4 regions of the Thioalbus denitrificans genome follow, and region 1 is predicted to be linked to each of the others. Evidence: predicted binding sites of a transcription regulator. Region 1 holds the regulator's gene; each other region holds the start of a gene.
What was found. Region 1 encodes sigma-54, which starts transcription at its own class of promoters, with help from an activator protein. Its sites were predicted from a motif close to TGGCANGNTNCNTGCTT; they were not measured.

Region 1 (3,295 bases):
CGGCCTCGTAACTCAGGATCGTCTGGAGCAGCGCTGCCGCGTCGGGTGCCTCGCGCAGCCGTTGCCGGGCCTCTTCGTCGCTGAACAGCTGGGCCAGCCGTGCCAGGACCTCGAGGTGCTCCTCGGTGGCGTTCTCGGGCACCAGCAGCGCGAACAGCAGGTCCACCGGCTTGTCGTCGATGGCGTCGAAGTCGATGGGCTCCTGCAGGTGCGCCAGCGCGCCGATGACGTGGTCGCTGTTCTTCAGCCGTCCGTGGGGAATGGCGATACCGTGGCCGATGCCGGTGCTGCCGAGGCGCTCGCGGGCGATGAGGCTCTCGAACACCTCGGTGGGGTCCAGCTCCGGCTCGTCAGTCGCCGCCAGGCCGCCGAGGAATTCCAGCGCGCGCTTCTTGCTGCCGGCGATGACGTCGGTCGCGGTGCGTTCGAGGGTCAGGATGTCACGCAGGTGCATGGTGATTCGTCACTGTGCGGGGCGATCCGTTCGATTTCAATCGTCTGGCGTCTCTCACTGGTCTCGGTCCGGGTCCGCCGCGGTTGTCGTGGGTTCGAGTCCGGGACGGGGCTGACGGGGCCGCCGGCCCCGTCAGCCCTCCCCGGTTCCGGGCTCAGGCGCGCTTGGCGCTCTCGTGGTTGTGAGCCTGGGACTTTTCCTTGTGCTTCTTCACCTGCCGGTCGAGCTTGTCCACCAGGGCATCGATGGCCGCGTACATGTCATCGTGCTCGGCGTCGGCGTACAGTTCGGCCCCGCTCAGATGGATGGTGGCCTCGGCTTTCTGCCGCAGCTTCTCCACGCCCAGGATCACGTGCACGTTGGTGATGTTGTCGAAATGGCGTTCGACCTTCTCCAGCTTCGAGTTCACATAGTCGCGCAGTGCCGGGGTGATGTCGACGTGATGACCGGTGATGTTGGTCTGCATAGCTGACTCCTTAAGCCTTATAGCAGGCGCTTTCTTTCGTTTGATGGCGGTATCGCCATGACCTCGCGGTACTTTGCGATGGTCCTGCGTGCCACATTGACTCCCTGATCAGACAGGATTTTTGCGATCTTGCTGTCGCTGAGCGGCTTGGACGGGTGCTCGGCGGCGATGAGCTTCTTGATGAGCGCCCGGATCGCCGTGGAGGAGGCCTCGCCTCCGCTCGCCGTACTGACGTGGCTGGAGAAGAAGTATTTCAGCTCAAAGATACCACGGGGGGTGAGCATGTACTTCTGGGTGGTGACCCGGGAGATGGTGGACTCGTGCATCTCCACCGCTTCGGCGATGTCGTGCAGGACGAGGGGCTTCATGGCCTCCTCGCCGTGCTCCAGGAAGCCGCGCTGGTGCTCCACGATGCAGGTGGCCACCTTCAGCAGGGTCTCGTTGCGGCTCTGGATGCTCTTCAGGAACCAGCGCGCCTCCTGCAACTGGGTGCGCAGGAAGTTGTTGTCCTGGCTGTTGTCGGCCCGGCGCACGAGGGCGGCGTAGCTGGGGTTCACGCGCAGTCGCGGGGAGGCCTCCGGGTTGAGCTCCACCAGCCAGCTGCCCCGGTGCTTGCGCACGGTGACATCCGGCACCACGTACTGGGGCTCCTCGCCGCCCACCTCGTTGCCGGGGCGGGGGTTGAGGGTCTGGATCAGCTGGATGACCTCGCGCAGCTCGTCCTCGCTGATCTTCATCCGCCGCTGGACCTGGGCGTAGTCGCGGGAGCCCAGCAGTTCCAGGTGGTTTTCCACCAGGTTCAGCGCCTCGCTGCGCCAGGGCGTGGCGGCGGGCAGCTGGCGCAGCTGCAGGGACAGGCATTCGCCCAGGTTGCGGGCGCCCACCCCGAGGGGGTCGAAGGTCTGGATGCGGTGCAGGACCGCCTCCAGCTCGTCGAGCTCCACCTCGAACTCGGGGTCGAGGCTGGCCAGGAGCTCCTCCAGCGTGGCGCCGAGGTAGCCGCGTTCGTCGATGGCGTCGATGAGCAGCCGGGCCAGTTCCAGGTCGCGGTCGTTGAAATGGGCGAGGCTGGCCTGCCAGAGGAGGTGCTCCTGGAGCGACTCGCCCCCATGGCTGACATTGGCGAACTCCTGCTCGTCACCCTCGTCGGGCCCGGAATTGCTGCTGGGCACGTCGTAGATGTCGTCCCAGGCGCTGTCCACCGGGAGGTCCGCGGGAATGTCCGCGTCGTTGCGCTCGAGGTCGAGGTCGCGGTCCTCGGCCTCGCTGCCCGACGTCGATGGCGCCTCCGCCTCACCCGACGCTTCGACCTCGTCCTCCGCCAGCTCCAGCATGGGATTGGTCTCCAGCGCCTCCTGGACCTCCATCTGCAGGTCGAGCGCTGAGAGCTGCAGCAGCTTGATGGCCTGCTGCAGCTGCGGCGTCATGGTGAGTTGCTGGCTCAGCCGGAGCTGAATGGAGGGTTTCATACGGCGCGTCGTCGTCTAGGCGTAAACGGATATCCGGTATCCGTTGTCGTTATGTCCGGATTGTAACGCAAATAACATGCCGTGCAGATAGGGGCACGGGCCGCGCGGGTATCCCCGCGACCGGGGAGGCGGGAAGTCACAGGCGGAACTCGTGGCCCAGGTAGACGTCCCGGACCTGGCTGTTGTCGAGGATTTCGGCCGGCGTGCCGTGGGCGATGCCGTTGCCGTTGCTCATGATGTAGGCGCGGTCGCAGATGCCGAGGGTCTCGCGGACGTTGTGGTCGGTAATCAGGATCCCGATGCCGCGGTCGCGCAGGTGGCTGATGATGCGCTGGATATCGAGTACCGAGAGGGGGTCCACGCCGGCGAAGGGCTCGTCCAGCAGGATGAAGCGGGGCTCGGTCGCCAGCGCCCGGGCAATCTCCACCCGCCGCCGCTCGCCGCCGGAGAGGCTGATGCCGAGATTGTCGTGGAGATGGCCCACGTGGAACTCGTGCATGAGGCTGTCGGCGAGCCGCCGGCGCTTGCCGGGCGTGAGATCCCGGCGCAGCTCCAGGATGGCCATGATGTTCTGCTCGACGGTGAGCTTGCGGAATACCGAGGCTTCCTGGGGCAGGTAGCCGATGCCGCGCCGGGCGCGAATGTGCATGGGCTCCCGGGTCAGGTCGGCTCCATCCATGGTGATGGCGCCGCTGTCGCAGCGCACCAGGCCCACGATCATGTAGAAGCAGGTGGTCTTGCCGGCGCCGTTCGGGCCCAGCAGGCCCACCACCTCGCCGCTCTCCACCCGCAGGGAGACATCGCGGACCACCTCGCGGGCGCCGTAGCGTTTGCCCAGCCCGCGGGTTTCCAGGACGCTCATTGCTTGCTGTCGCCGCCCCTGGAGGGGACGATGGTCATCTGCAC
Region 2 (3,295 bases), on a different contig from region 1:
TCGTGGTATAGCTGGAGGAGAATTAGGCCGGAATTATTCTTGTCACGGTCCAGGGCCTCGGAAATGATTCTGCCTGCTTCATTGTATTTGTGTTTAAAGGTAAGTCTGTTTACATAGAATTCAGTGGCGCGAACGGAATCAGGATGTTCATAGAGGCTGTAGATTGCCAAAGCGTTGGCATCGCCCCAGGTCTTTGCATTGGTGTGAGTGCTGTATGCAAAAACAGATGTTGCCAGAATGACGATAAATATGAAGTAGGAATTCGAAATATTTCTGGTCGCAAAGACAAGCGAGCTGGCGGTTAATAGGGAAATGCCCATGCCTGGCAAGTAGTTTCTATGCTCGAAATACAGTTCGAGTGGTATGAATGAAGATTCGAGCAAATGGCCAATGAAAAACCACAGAACACAGAAAGCATACATCGGGGCCCGTTTTCTGAAATAAATGGAAGAGCCCAGGAGCGCCCCAAGAAAGAGTATTGCCGCAAGAGTGGTCGCCGGCGAAAGTATGCTGTGAGAAATCTCTATGTCGTCATAAAAGATGCTGGAGCTGGTAGATGTTGGGATGACTAGGTTGTAGAGAGATAGTATCAATACCCTTGACTGGGTCAGCAGACGCTCCCATATGCTGAAGTCCCTGATCTCATAAGTGACGAGATAGCTGGGGATGGCCGACAAGACTTTAATGACAAGAAGAGCGCACGGTAGTATTACAACGATTAGTCTCCATCTCCTGAATGAAGCGGGCTCATCGGTGCGGTTTGACTGTATGAGGAAATAGTCGATTAATAGAGTCAGTGGGATGCCGAGAACTGCATTCTCTTTCGACAAGACGCCAAGTGACAATAGAAACGGATATATGATCCAGAGTAAAATTGCGGCAGAATATTTTGAGTTGCTGGCGGTCGTTTTTCCATAAACAAAAGCTATCAGGGCGAGTATTACAAACAACGCCGAGAGGATGGTCATTCGTTGAACGACGTAGAGGACGGTTGAGACATTCAGCGGATGGAGAAGCCAGATCGCAGAACCAAGCAAGGCGACAAGATTTGCGCTCTTTCTCAGGAACGCAATGTTAGAGTTGCGGCAGATTATTAATAACAGCCACGCCCAGGAAAGGCCTGTAATCAAATGCAGGCACAGGTTGACGTACTTGAAACTCCAGGCGTCAAACGGGTAATCCTCGGCGGTGAGAATGAAGCTGAGCATGGAGACGGGGCGGCCTGGCAGCCCGGCCTGGTCCGCTCGGCTGAGGGCGACAGCTATGGGATCGGGAAAATATCTTTTGACCAATTCAAGGGAGGAAAAGTCATCCAAAAGGAACGGGCCGCCCAACCCGATCCAATAAATATATATGGTGACGAGGCAGACAAAGAAAAGCGATCCGATAAAAACCCTATCCGAAGCGTCTTGCATGGGTGATTGCATGGAAGATATTCATACAGCAAAAGAAAACGCCCACCGAAGTGGGCGTTTTCATCAACTTGGAACCTTGTTCCTTGTCGCGAAGAACGACACGGATCAGTTGCGGCAGTTGGAGGGGTAATATTTCTGATCCGCAATAGCGCCGGAGTTGCTGCAGGACCACTCGATATCCTTGCGCGCGGAGTCGCGGGTGCCGGTCAACTGTACCCGGGTCCCGTTGACGGCAGTGTTGATGTTGGTCAGGAACACGCCCACGACAGGCTGAGCGGCGTTGCTCCAGGTCATGCCGCTGGTATAGGGGGTGGTGCGTCCCGTATCAATGCCGATTGAGACAGAGCTGGCGGCCAGGGTGCCGTTGGTGGAGTAGTACTCGGCTACTGTGGTCTTTGCCTCGGCCAGGGACGCCAGACCCTCGGACACTTTCGAGCGGGCGATGTAGTCCTGATAGGCCGGGATGGCGATGGCGGCGAGGATGCCGACGATGGCCACCACGATCATGAGTTCGATGAGGGTGAAGCCCTGCTGGGTGCGCTTCATGGTGATTCTCCTTGCTGTTCTCTGAGCGGGAAACGATGGTCTTCTTTGTTGCCGGGATGATGCCCTTGTATTCCTGATGAAGCAGGATGCATGCCAGGAAGCATCAATCTAAAGCATTGTCGCTGATTGTTATTGTAAGCAGATGATGTTAGGTGAATATGTAGACTGTCTCACACTCCTGTCAAGACGAGAAACCCTCATGTGGGCTGGTTTTTCCCTTCCGGCCAGTAATTGCTCGTGACCTGCAGCGTTAGAAAGTGACGCGATGTGTCACCTTGCCTGTCTCCTGATTCCGCGCTCACGGGATAGACTTTGTCTAAACCGTGTACGTATACTGTAACACCATGGGAACGTTAACGAATTCACAGCCCGTGCCGGCCCCCGACCTGATGGGGCTCCTGAGGCACCACGGCATCAACCCCACCCAGCAGCGGCTCGAGATCGCCCAAATTCTGCTCGCACGTCCGCAGCACATGTCGGCGGAGCAGGTGTTGCTGGAGGTCAACCAGGGCCAGGCCCTGGTTTCGAAGGCGACGGTCTACAACACCCTCGGCCTCTTTGCCCGCAAGGGGCTGGTGCGCGAGGTCATCGTCGATCCCTCCAAGGTCTTCTACGACTCCAATGTGAGTGCTCACCAACACTACTTCAATGTGGATACGGGCGAGCTGACCGATATCCCCGGGCACACCATGACCATGCCCGGCCTGCCCACGCCACCGGAGGGCACGGAGGCGGTGGCCGTGGATGTCATCGTGCGGGTGCGTAACAAGGACTAGCGGCGAGTTCCTGGTTTCGGGTATCGAGGAGGTGGCTTCGCTCTGGCGGGTGAGTTGGCAGAGGAATCCGCCCCTCCGGGGTTGGTTCAAGGTCCTCCATTCCCTGCGGCCGTAGGGCTGGATTCAGCCGGCCGGACGAGGCGCCCTGTTCGATGCTGTTGTGCAGATGAATCTTGCACCTACGAACCGGTGGCCGGTGGCCTGTGGCGCTCATTCCAAGGCCGGGTTCGTCCGGCCGGATACAGATCTCCGGCAATACACCCCTTCGTGTTCTTCGTGGCTTCGTGGTGAAAGGGCGGACTGGGATCCGGGGAGGGTTTCAGGTGGCTCCGCGTCATCCGGGGGATGTGGGGTGCGGTGGGTGGACTCTCCATTTGACACTGGGTGTGAACGTGGTTTGGTGTTTTCCCAGCCTTACCTTATACTTTGCGGCCTTGTGCCGGAGTAGCTCAGTCGGTAGAGCAACTGATTCGTAATCAGTAGGTCGGGGGTTCGATTCCTCTCTCCGGCACCAGAGATTTCAAGGGCCTGCGTTACCGCGCAGGCCCTTTTTTCGTT
Region 3 (3,295 bases), on a different contig from region 1:
ACCGCAGGAGCGTCTCCCCGCTCTCGTCGATGATCCCGACGAGGTGGTGCGGCGCGTACTGGCCTGGCGCCTCCCCGAAGAGGACCTGCAGCGCCTGATGCGGGATCCCGACCGGGATGTCCGGGTCATCGTTGCCGCACGTCTTGCGCCGGATCAGCTGGAGGCCATGGCCAGCGACACCGATTACCAGGTGCGGATATTCCTGGCCAGGCGCCTGCCGACCGGACGACTGTTCCGGCTCATCTGCGACCCCGACCGCGAAGTCCGCAAGACGGTTGCCGCGCGGCTGCCGGTGGAGAGCCTGCCGCTGATGTGCATGGATCCCGAAGCCGAGGTCCGCCGCCGGGTCGCCGAACGCATGCCGCCCGAGTGGCTGGAGGGGCTGGCCGCTGACACCGACTGGCGCGTGCGTCTGACGGTGGCGGAACGCGCCCCCGTCCGGCTGCTCGGCTCCCTGGCCCGGGATCCCGACATGGATGTCCGCACCGTCGCCAAGAGGCGGCTCGCCCACCAGGAGCCGGGGACCACCGCCCCCGGCCCGGCGACCTGAAACCCTGCCGCCCCTGCGCGCGTACCGGTACGAGAGAGGAGAACATGCCGCAGAGCAACGAACTGGCCCTGTCCCTGGCGAAACTGTGTGCCGACCAGACACCCGCCAACCTCCCCGCGTTCGTGGAGACCCTCAATACGCTCAGCCCGGGCCCGGTGTTCCATCACGCGCTGACCCGTGGCGGCTGGTACCGGCCTGGAGGTGTCGTGAGCGCGGACGGCGAACGGGTGGCTGATTCCATTGGCGAGTGGGCGGAGCGTGAAGCGGAGGGCGATGTACTGCGCCTCCTGGCCCGTTATGCGGATGACGGGCTGCTGGCCACCCGCCTGGATGGCCAGACCCACTATTTCGTGGCCCGGCTCGGCGAGGGCCCTGCCGAGTTCCTCCAACTCGAGGTGGAAGAACTGAGGGAGGTGGTGGATCGACCCCTTGTGATCCCCGGGTGGATCCCCGACAACCTGGGGGAGTTCCTGGATCCCTTCGAGTATCCCCGGCTCGAACCCCGCTCCGTCGGCAACGGGCACTACCAGTTCCGGCGCCTGTTCGACGCCGCCGGGTTGCTGGGGGAGCTGGAAACCCGGCATGGAAGCGATCTGCCCGTGGTCCGCTTCGTGGCGGACTGGAAATCGAGCAGCGCGGGTGAGAATGCGCCTCTGTGCGAACACTGGATCCTGGCCCTGCGTGACGCCGTCGACCGCTACGGGGATACGCGCCTCAGCGTGAGGCCAATTCCCATGGACACGGATGTTCCCCGGCTCCGTTTGTCGGAACCGTCCCGGGGAACCCAGCTGGCCAACCAGATTCACGCCTTCGACCGGTCGGCTGGATACCCTTTCGCCTGGTACTTCTGGATGCTCGGCAGCCGTCGCGTGCCCCACGAACTGGCCGCGGCGGTGCACCGTGACCTGATGGGCGCCTTCGACTACCTCCCGCCACGGGACCTGAAGGTGCTTGGACGCTGGAGCGCGCACCCCTACTGCACCTAGGCGCAGAGCCCGATTCACGGCCGCTGGCGGCAACCGGGACGGCAGCCTGTCCCATGCCACGACGCCGGATCGATCCCTGTCGAGAACCCGTCAATGCGGGCCGGTTGTCGCCTTTGCGACAAGCGGACAGTGATGCAAGCCACTGAGGGGAATGGTTTAAGTCCAGTGGCACGAGCATTGCAATCTTCGCTGCAGACAACGATTGAAGGGGATTTCTGCATGAAACCCAAGGACATTGCGGCACTGCTGGACGAACCGGCCTGCAGCCACAACAACAAGTCCAAGTCGGGCTGCGCCCGGCCCAAGCCCGGCGCCACCGCCGGCGGCTGCGCCTTCGACGGCGCCCAGATTGCCCTGCTGCCCATCGCGGACGTGGCCCACATTGTCCACGGCTCCATCGCCTGCGCCGGCAGCTCCTGGGACAACCGCGGCACCCGCTCCAGCGGCCCCACCCTCTACCGCATCGGCATGACCACCGACCTCACCGAGCAGGACGTGATCATGGGCCGCGGCGAGAAGCGGCTGTTCCACGCCATCAAGCAGGCGGTGGAGACCCACGAGCCCGCCGCCGTGTTCGTCTACAACACCTGCGTGCCCGCCCTGGTGGGCGACGACGTGGAGGCGGTGTGCAAGGCCGCCGCCGAGCGCTGGGGCACGCCGGTGGTGCCGGTGGATGCCGCCGGCTTCTACGGCACCAAGAACCTCGGCAACCGCATCGCCGGGGAGGCGATGGTCAAGTACGTCTGCGGCAGCCGCGAGCCCGATCCCCTGCCCGAGGGCGTCGCGCCGCCCGGGGTGCGGGTGCACGACATCAACCTCATCGGCGAGTACAACATCGCCGGCGAGCTCTGGCACGTGCTGCCGCTGCTGGACGAGCTGGGGCTGCGGGTGCTCTGCACCCTTTCCGGCGACGCCCGCTTCCGCGAGGTGCAGACCATGCACCGCTCGGAGGTGAACATGATGGTCTGCTCCAAGGCCATGGTGAACGTGGCGCGCAAGCTGCAGCAGGCCTTCGGCACCCCCTGGTTCGAGGGCAGCTTCTACGGCGTCACCGACGTCTCCAGGGCGCTGCGCGACTTCGCCCGCCTCATCGGCGACCCGGAGCTCAGCCACCGCACCGAGGGGGTCATCGCCCGCGAGGAGGCGCGCATCTTCGCTGCGCTCGAGCCCTGGCGCGAGCGCCTGCGCGGCAAGCGGGTGCTGCTCTACACGGGAGGCGTGAAGTCCTGGTCGGTCATCTCCGCGCTGCAGGACCTGGGCATGGAGGTGGTGGCCACCGGCACCAGGAAGTCCACGGAGGAGGACAAGGCGCGCATCCGCGAGCTGATGGGCGCGGACGCCAGGATGCTGGAGGAGGGCAATCCCAGGGCGCTGATCGACCTGGTGCGCGAGCAGCGCGTGGACATCCTCATCGCCGGTGGGCGCAACATGTACACGGCGCTGAAGGCGCGCATCCCCTTCCTCGACATCAACCAGGAACGGGAGTTCGGCTACGCCGGCTACGACGGCATGGTGGAGCTGGCCCGCCAGCTCTGCCTGACCCTCGAGAGCCCCATCTGGGAGGCCGTGCGCCGGCCTGCCCCCTGGCAGGGAGGTGCCCGTCATGGCTGAGATCCTCAAGCGCAACAAGGCCCTTTCCGTCAGCCCGCTGAAGTCCAGCCAGACCATCGGCGCGGCGCTGGCCTTCCTCGGCTTCCACAAGGCCATCCCCATGCTGCACGGCTCCCAGGGCTGCACCGCCTTCGGGAAGGTCTTCTTC
Region 4 (3,295 bases), on a different contig from region 1:
GCAGCTGGACAACGGCGAGAACGTGGGGCTGATGCTGCCGCGGGGCACGCAGCTCTGCGACGGCGACCTGTTGCGCGACGAGAGCGGGCGGGTCATCCGCGTCTGCGCGGCCCCGGAGCGCGTCTCCACCGCCCGCAGCCGGGATCCGCTGCTGCTGGCCCGGGCCTGCTATCACCTCGGCAACCGCCACGTGGCGCTGCAGATCGAGACCGCCTGGGTGCGCTACGCAACCGACCACGTGCTCGACGACATGCTGCGCGAGCTGGGGCTGGAAGTGGTGAACGAGATCGCACCGTTCGAGCCCGAGGGGGGCGCCTACGGCGGCGGCCACGGGCATGCGCACAATCACGACTACGTGCATGTGCGCCTGGTCTGAGCCAGAACCGGCGGACGTGGCCGGCGAAGCCGCCCTGCTGCGCCTGCTGCAACTCACCAGTCCCGCGCTGCCGGTGGGCGCCTTCGCCTACTCCCAGGGGCTGGAATGGGCCGTCGAGGCGGGCTGGGTGACGGACGAGCGCAGCGCGGGCGAGTGGATCGGCGGGCTGCTGGAGCACAGCCTCGCCCGCGCCGACGTTCCGGTCTTCGCCCGGCTGCACCGGGCCTGGCGCGAAGCGGCCGAGCCGGAGGTGGAATACTGGAACGCCTGGCTGGGGGCGGTGCGCGAGAGCGCCGAGCTGCAGGCCGAGGATCGCCACCTGGGCGCCGCCCTGGCGCGACTGCTCGCCGACCTGGGCGAGGAGCGGGCCCGGGCCTGGGCCGGACGCGGTGATGCCGGCTTCGCCACCCTGTTCGCCCTGGCAGCGGTGAGCTGGGGCATCCCGGTGCGCAGCGGCGCGCTGGGGCTGCTGTGGGCGTGGACGGAGAACCAGGTGGCGGCGGCCACCAAGCTGATACCGCTCGGACAGACGGCGGCCCAGCGCCTGCTCTCGGCGCTCCAGCGGCGGATGCCGGCCGCGGTGGAGCGGGGGCTGGAGCTGGATGAGGCGGTGATGGGAATGGGCGCTCCGGGTCTCGCCCTGGCCGGTGCCCTGCACGAGACCCAGTACACGCGGCTGTTCCGCTCCTGATCGGAGCGGCGGCGCGATCGAAGTGGAGGACGACACGGTGGAAAACAGGCAGACATTGCGGGTTGGCGTGGGCGGCCCGGTGGGTTCCGGCAAGACGGCGCTGCTGGCGGCCCTGTGCCGGGTCCTGCGCGAGCGGTTCGAGATCGCGGTGGTGACCAACGACATCTATACGCGCGAGGACGCGGAGTTCCTCATTCGTCACGAGGCCCTGGAGTCCGAGCGCATCATCGGCGTGGAGACCGGCGGCTGTCCCCACACCGCCATCCGCGAGGACGCCTCCATGAACCTGGCCGCGGTGGCCGAACTGGGGCGGCGCTTCCCGCAGCTCGACCTGGTGCTGGTGGAGAGCGGCGGCGACAACCTGAGCGCCACCTTCAGCCCCGAGCTCTCGGACCTGACGATCTATGTGATCGACGTCTCCGCCGGCGACAAGATTCCGCGCAAGGGCGGGCCCGGCATCACCCGCTCGGACCTGCTGGTGATCAACAAGATCGATCTCGCCCCCTACGTCGGCGCCTCCCTGGAGGTGATGGACCGGGACGCGCGGCGCATGCGCGGCGAGCGACCCTTCGTCTTCACCAACCTCAAGACCGGCACGGGGCTGGAGGCGGTGGTGGAGTTCATCGTCCGCCAGGGTCTGCTGGAACAGGCGGCCTGAGCCGCCATCCCGTCGCCCGCAGCCGCGCCCGCGAAGGCGCGGTTTTTTTATGCGCGGTACTGGTGCGGGCGGAGCAGGGCCGCACCGTGGGGGTGCGGTGCGCGCGCACCAGCCCGATGCGTGCACCGCGCGGATGCACGGCGGCGGTGCAGCGGGTGCCGTTGCGGCACGGGCGGGGCCCGGTTCCGGCGCATCCGCGCGGGTTGCGGCCGCCCGCCTGCCGATTGGCATGGTGCATGCAATCCCGTTTGCGACGGGCACGACCCGGCTGCTTCACCAACGACCACACACCGGTATGGGGGTTACATGAAGAGAAACAACCGCACGCTGCTCAAGCGCACCGCACTGGCCTGTTCGGCCGCGGTCCTGGGCCTGGGCCTGCAGATGGCCCAGGCCGCCGACACCATCAAGGTGGGCATTCTCCACTCGCTCTCCGGCACCATGGCCATCAGCGAGACCACCCTGAAGGACACCATGCTGATGCTCATCGATGAGCAGAACAAGAAGGGCGGACTGCTGGGCAAGCAGCTCGAGCCGGTGGTGGTGGACCCCGCCTCCGACTGGCCGCTGTTCGCCGAGAAGACCCGCGAGCTGATCCAGCAGGACAAGGTGGCCGCCATCTTCGGCTGCTGGACCTCGGTATCGCGCAAGTCCGTGCTGCCGGTGGTGGAGGAGCTCAACGGACTGCTCTTCTACCCGGTGCAGTACGAGGGCGAGGAGTCCTCCAGGAACGTCTTCTACACCGGCGCGGCGCCGAACCAGCAGGCCATTCCCGCGGTGGACTACCTGATGAACGACGTGGGTGTGGAGCGCTGGGTGCTGGCCGGCACCGACTACGTCTACCCGCGCACCACCAACAAGATTCTCGAGGCCTACCTGAAGGCGAAGGGTGTTGCCGATGCGGACATCATGATCAACTACACCCCCTTCGGCCACTCCGACTGGCAGAGCATCGTCTCCGACATCAAGAAGTTCGGCTCCGCCGGCAAGAAGACCGCCGTGGTCTCCACCATCAACGGCGACGCCAACGTCCCCTTCTACAAGGAGCTCGGCAACCAGGGCATCTCCGCCGAGGAGATCCCGGTGGTGGCCTTCTCCGTGGGCGAGGAGGAGCTCTCGGGCATCGACACCCGGCCGCTGGTGGGCCACCTCGCCGCCTGGAACTACTTCATGAGCGTCGATACGCCTGAGAACGACGCCTTCATCAAGCAGTGGCACACCTTCATCAAGAGCGACAAGCGCGTCACCAACGACCCCATGGAGGCCCACTACATCGGCTTCAACCTGTGGGTGAAGGCGGTGGAGAAGGCCGGCAGCACCGATACCGACAAGGTGGCCGAGGCCATCATCGGCCTGGAGACGCCCAACCTCACCGGCGGCAAGGCGGTGATGCTGAAGAACCACCACGTCACCAAGCCGGTGCTCATCGGCGAGATCCAGGATGACGGCCAGTTCGCGGTGGTCTGGGAGACCGACGCCGAGGTTCCCGGCGACGCCTGGTCCGACTTCCTGCCCGGCAGCAAGGACATCATCGCCGACTGGACGCCGCCCGTCTCCTGCGGCAACTACA

Region 2: a site for sigma-54 is predicted at 2,041-2,057, ahead of DFQ59_RS03770 (pilin). Genes of this name have one in related genera too.
Region 3: a site for sigma-54 is predicted at 1,703-1,719, ahead of nifE (nitrogenase iron-molybdenum cofactor biosynthesis protein NifE). Genes of this name have one in related genera too.
Region 4: a site for sigma-54 is predicted at 1,951-1,967, ahead of urtA (urea ABC transporter substrate-binding protein). Genes of this name have one in related genera too.

Annotation. Positions count from the first base shown of each region.
Region 1 covers NZ_QPJY01000003.1:53,457-56,751, reverse strand. Annotated here, with positions in the region: gene ptsN (PTS IIA-like nitrogen regulatory protein PtsN) at 1-454, opposite strand, end outside; gene hpf (ribosome hibernation-promoting factor, HPF/YfiA family) at 609-920, opposite strand; gene DFQ59_RS08535 (RNA polymerase factor sigma-54) at 938-2,389, opposite strand; gene lptB (LPS export ABC transporter ATP-binding protein) at 2,526-3,251, opposite strand; gene lptA (lipopolysaccharide transport periplasmic protein LptA) at 3,248-3,295, opposite strand, start outside.
Region 2 covers NZ_QPJY01000001.1:795,219-798,513, forward strand. Annotated here, with positions in the region: gene DFQ59_RS19435 (hypothetical protein) at 1-1,415, opposite strand, end outside; gene DFQ59_RS03770 (pilin) at 1,521-1,961, opposite strand; gene DFQ59_RS03775 (Fur family transcriptional regulator) at 2,306-2,737, shown strand; tRNA gene DFQ59_RS03780 (tRNA-Thr) at 3,176-3,251, shown strand.
Region 3 covers NZ_QPJY01000002.1:397,523-400,817, forward strand. Annotated here, with positions in the region: gene DFQ59_RS06310 (4Fe4S-binding leucine-rich repeat protein) at 1-550, shown strand, start outside; gene DFQ59_RS06315 (hypothetical protein) at 595-1,536, shown strand; gene nifE (nitrogenase iron-molybdenum cofactor biosynthesis protein NifE) at 1,756-3,147, shown strand; gene nifN (nitrogenase iron-molybdenum cofactor biosynthesis protein NifN) at 3,140-3,295, shown strand, end outside.
Region 4 covers NZ_QPJY01000012.1:9,171-12,465, reverse strand. Annotated here, with positions in the region: gene ureE (urease accessory protein UreE) at 1-376, shown strand, start outside; gene DFQ59_RS16910 (urease accessory protein UreF) at 360-1,067, shown strand; gene ureG (urease accessory protein UreG) at 1,105-1,725, shown strand; gene urtA (urea ABC transporter substrate-binding protein) at 2,032-3,295, shown strand, end outside.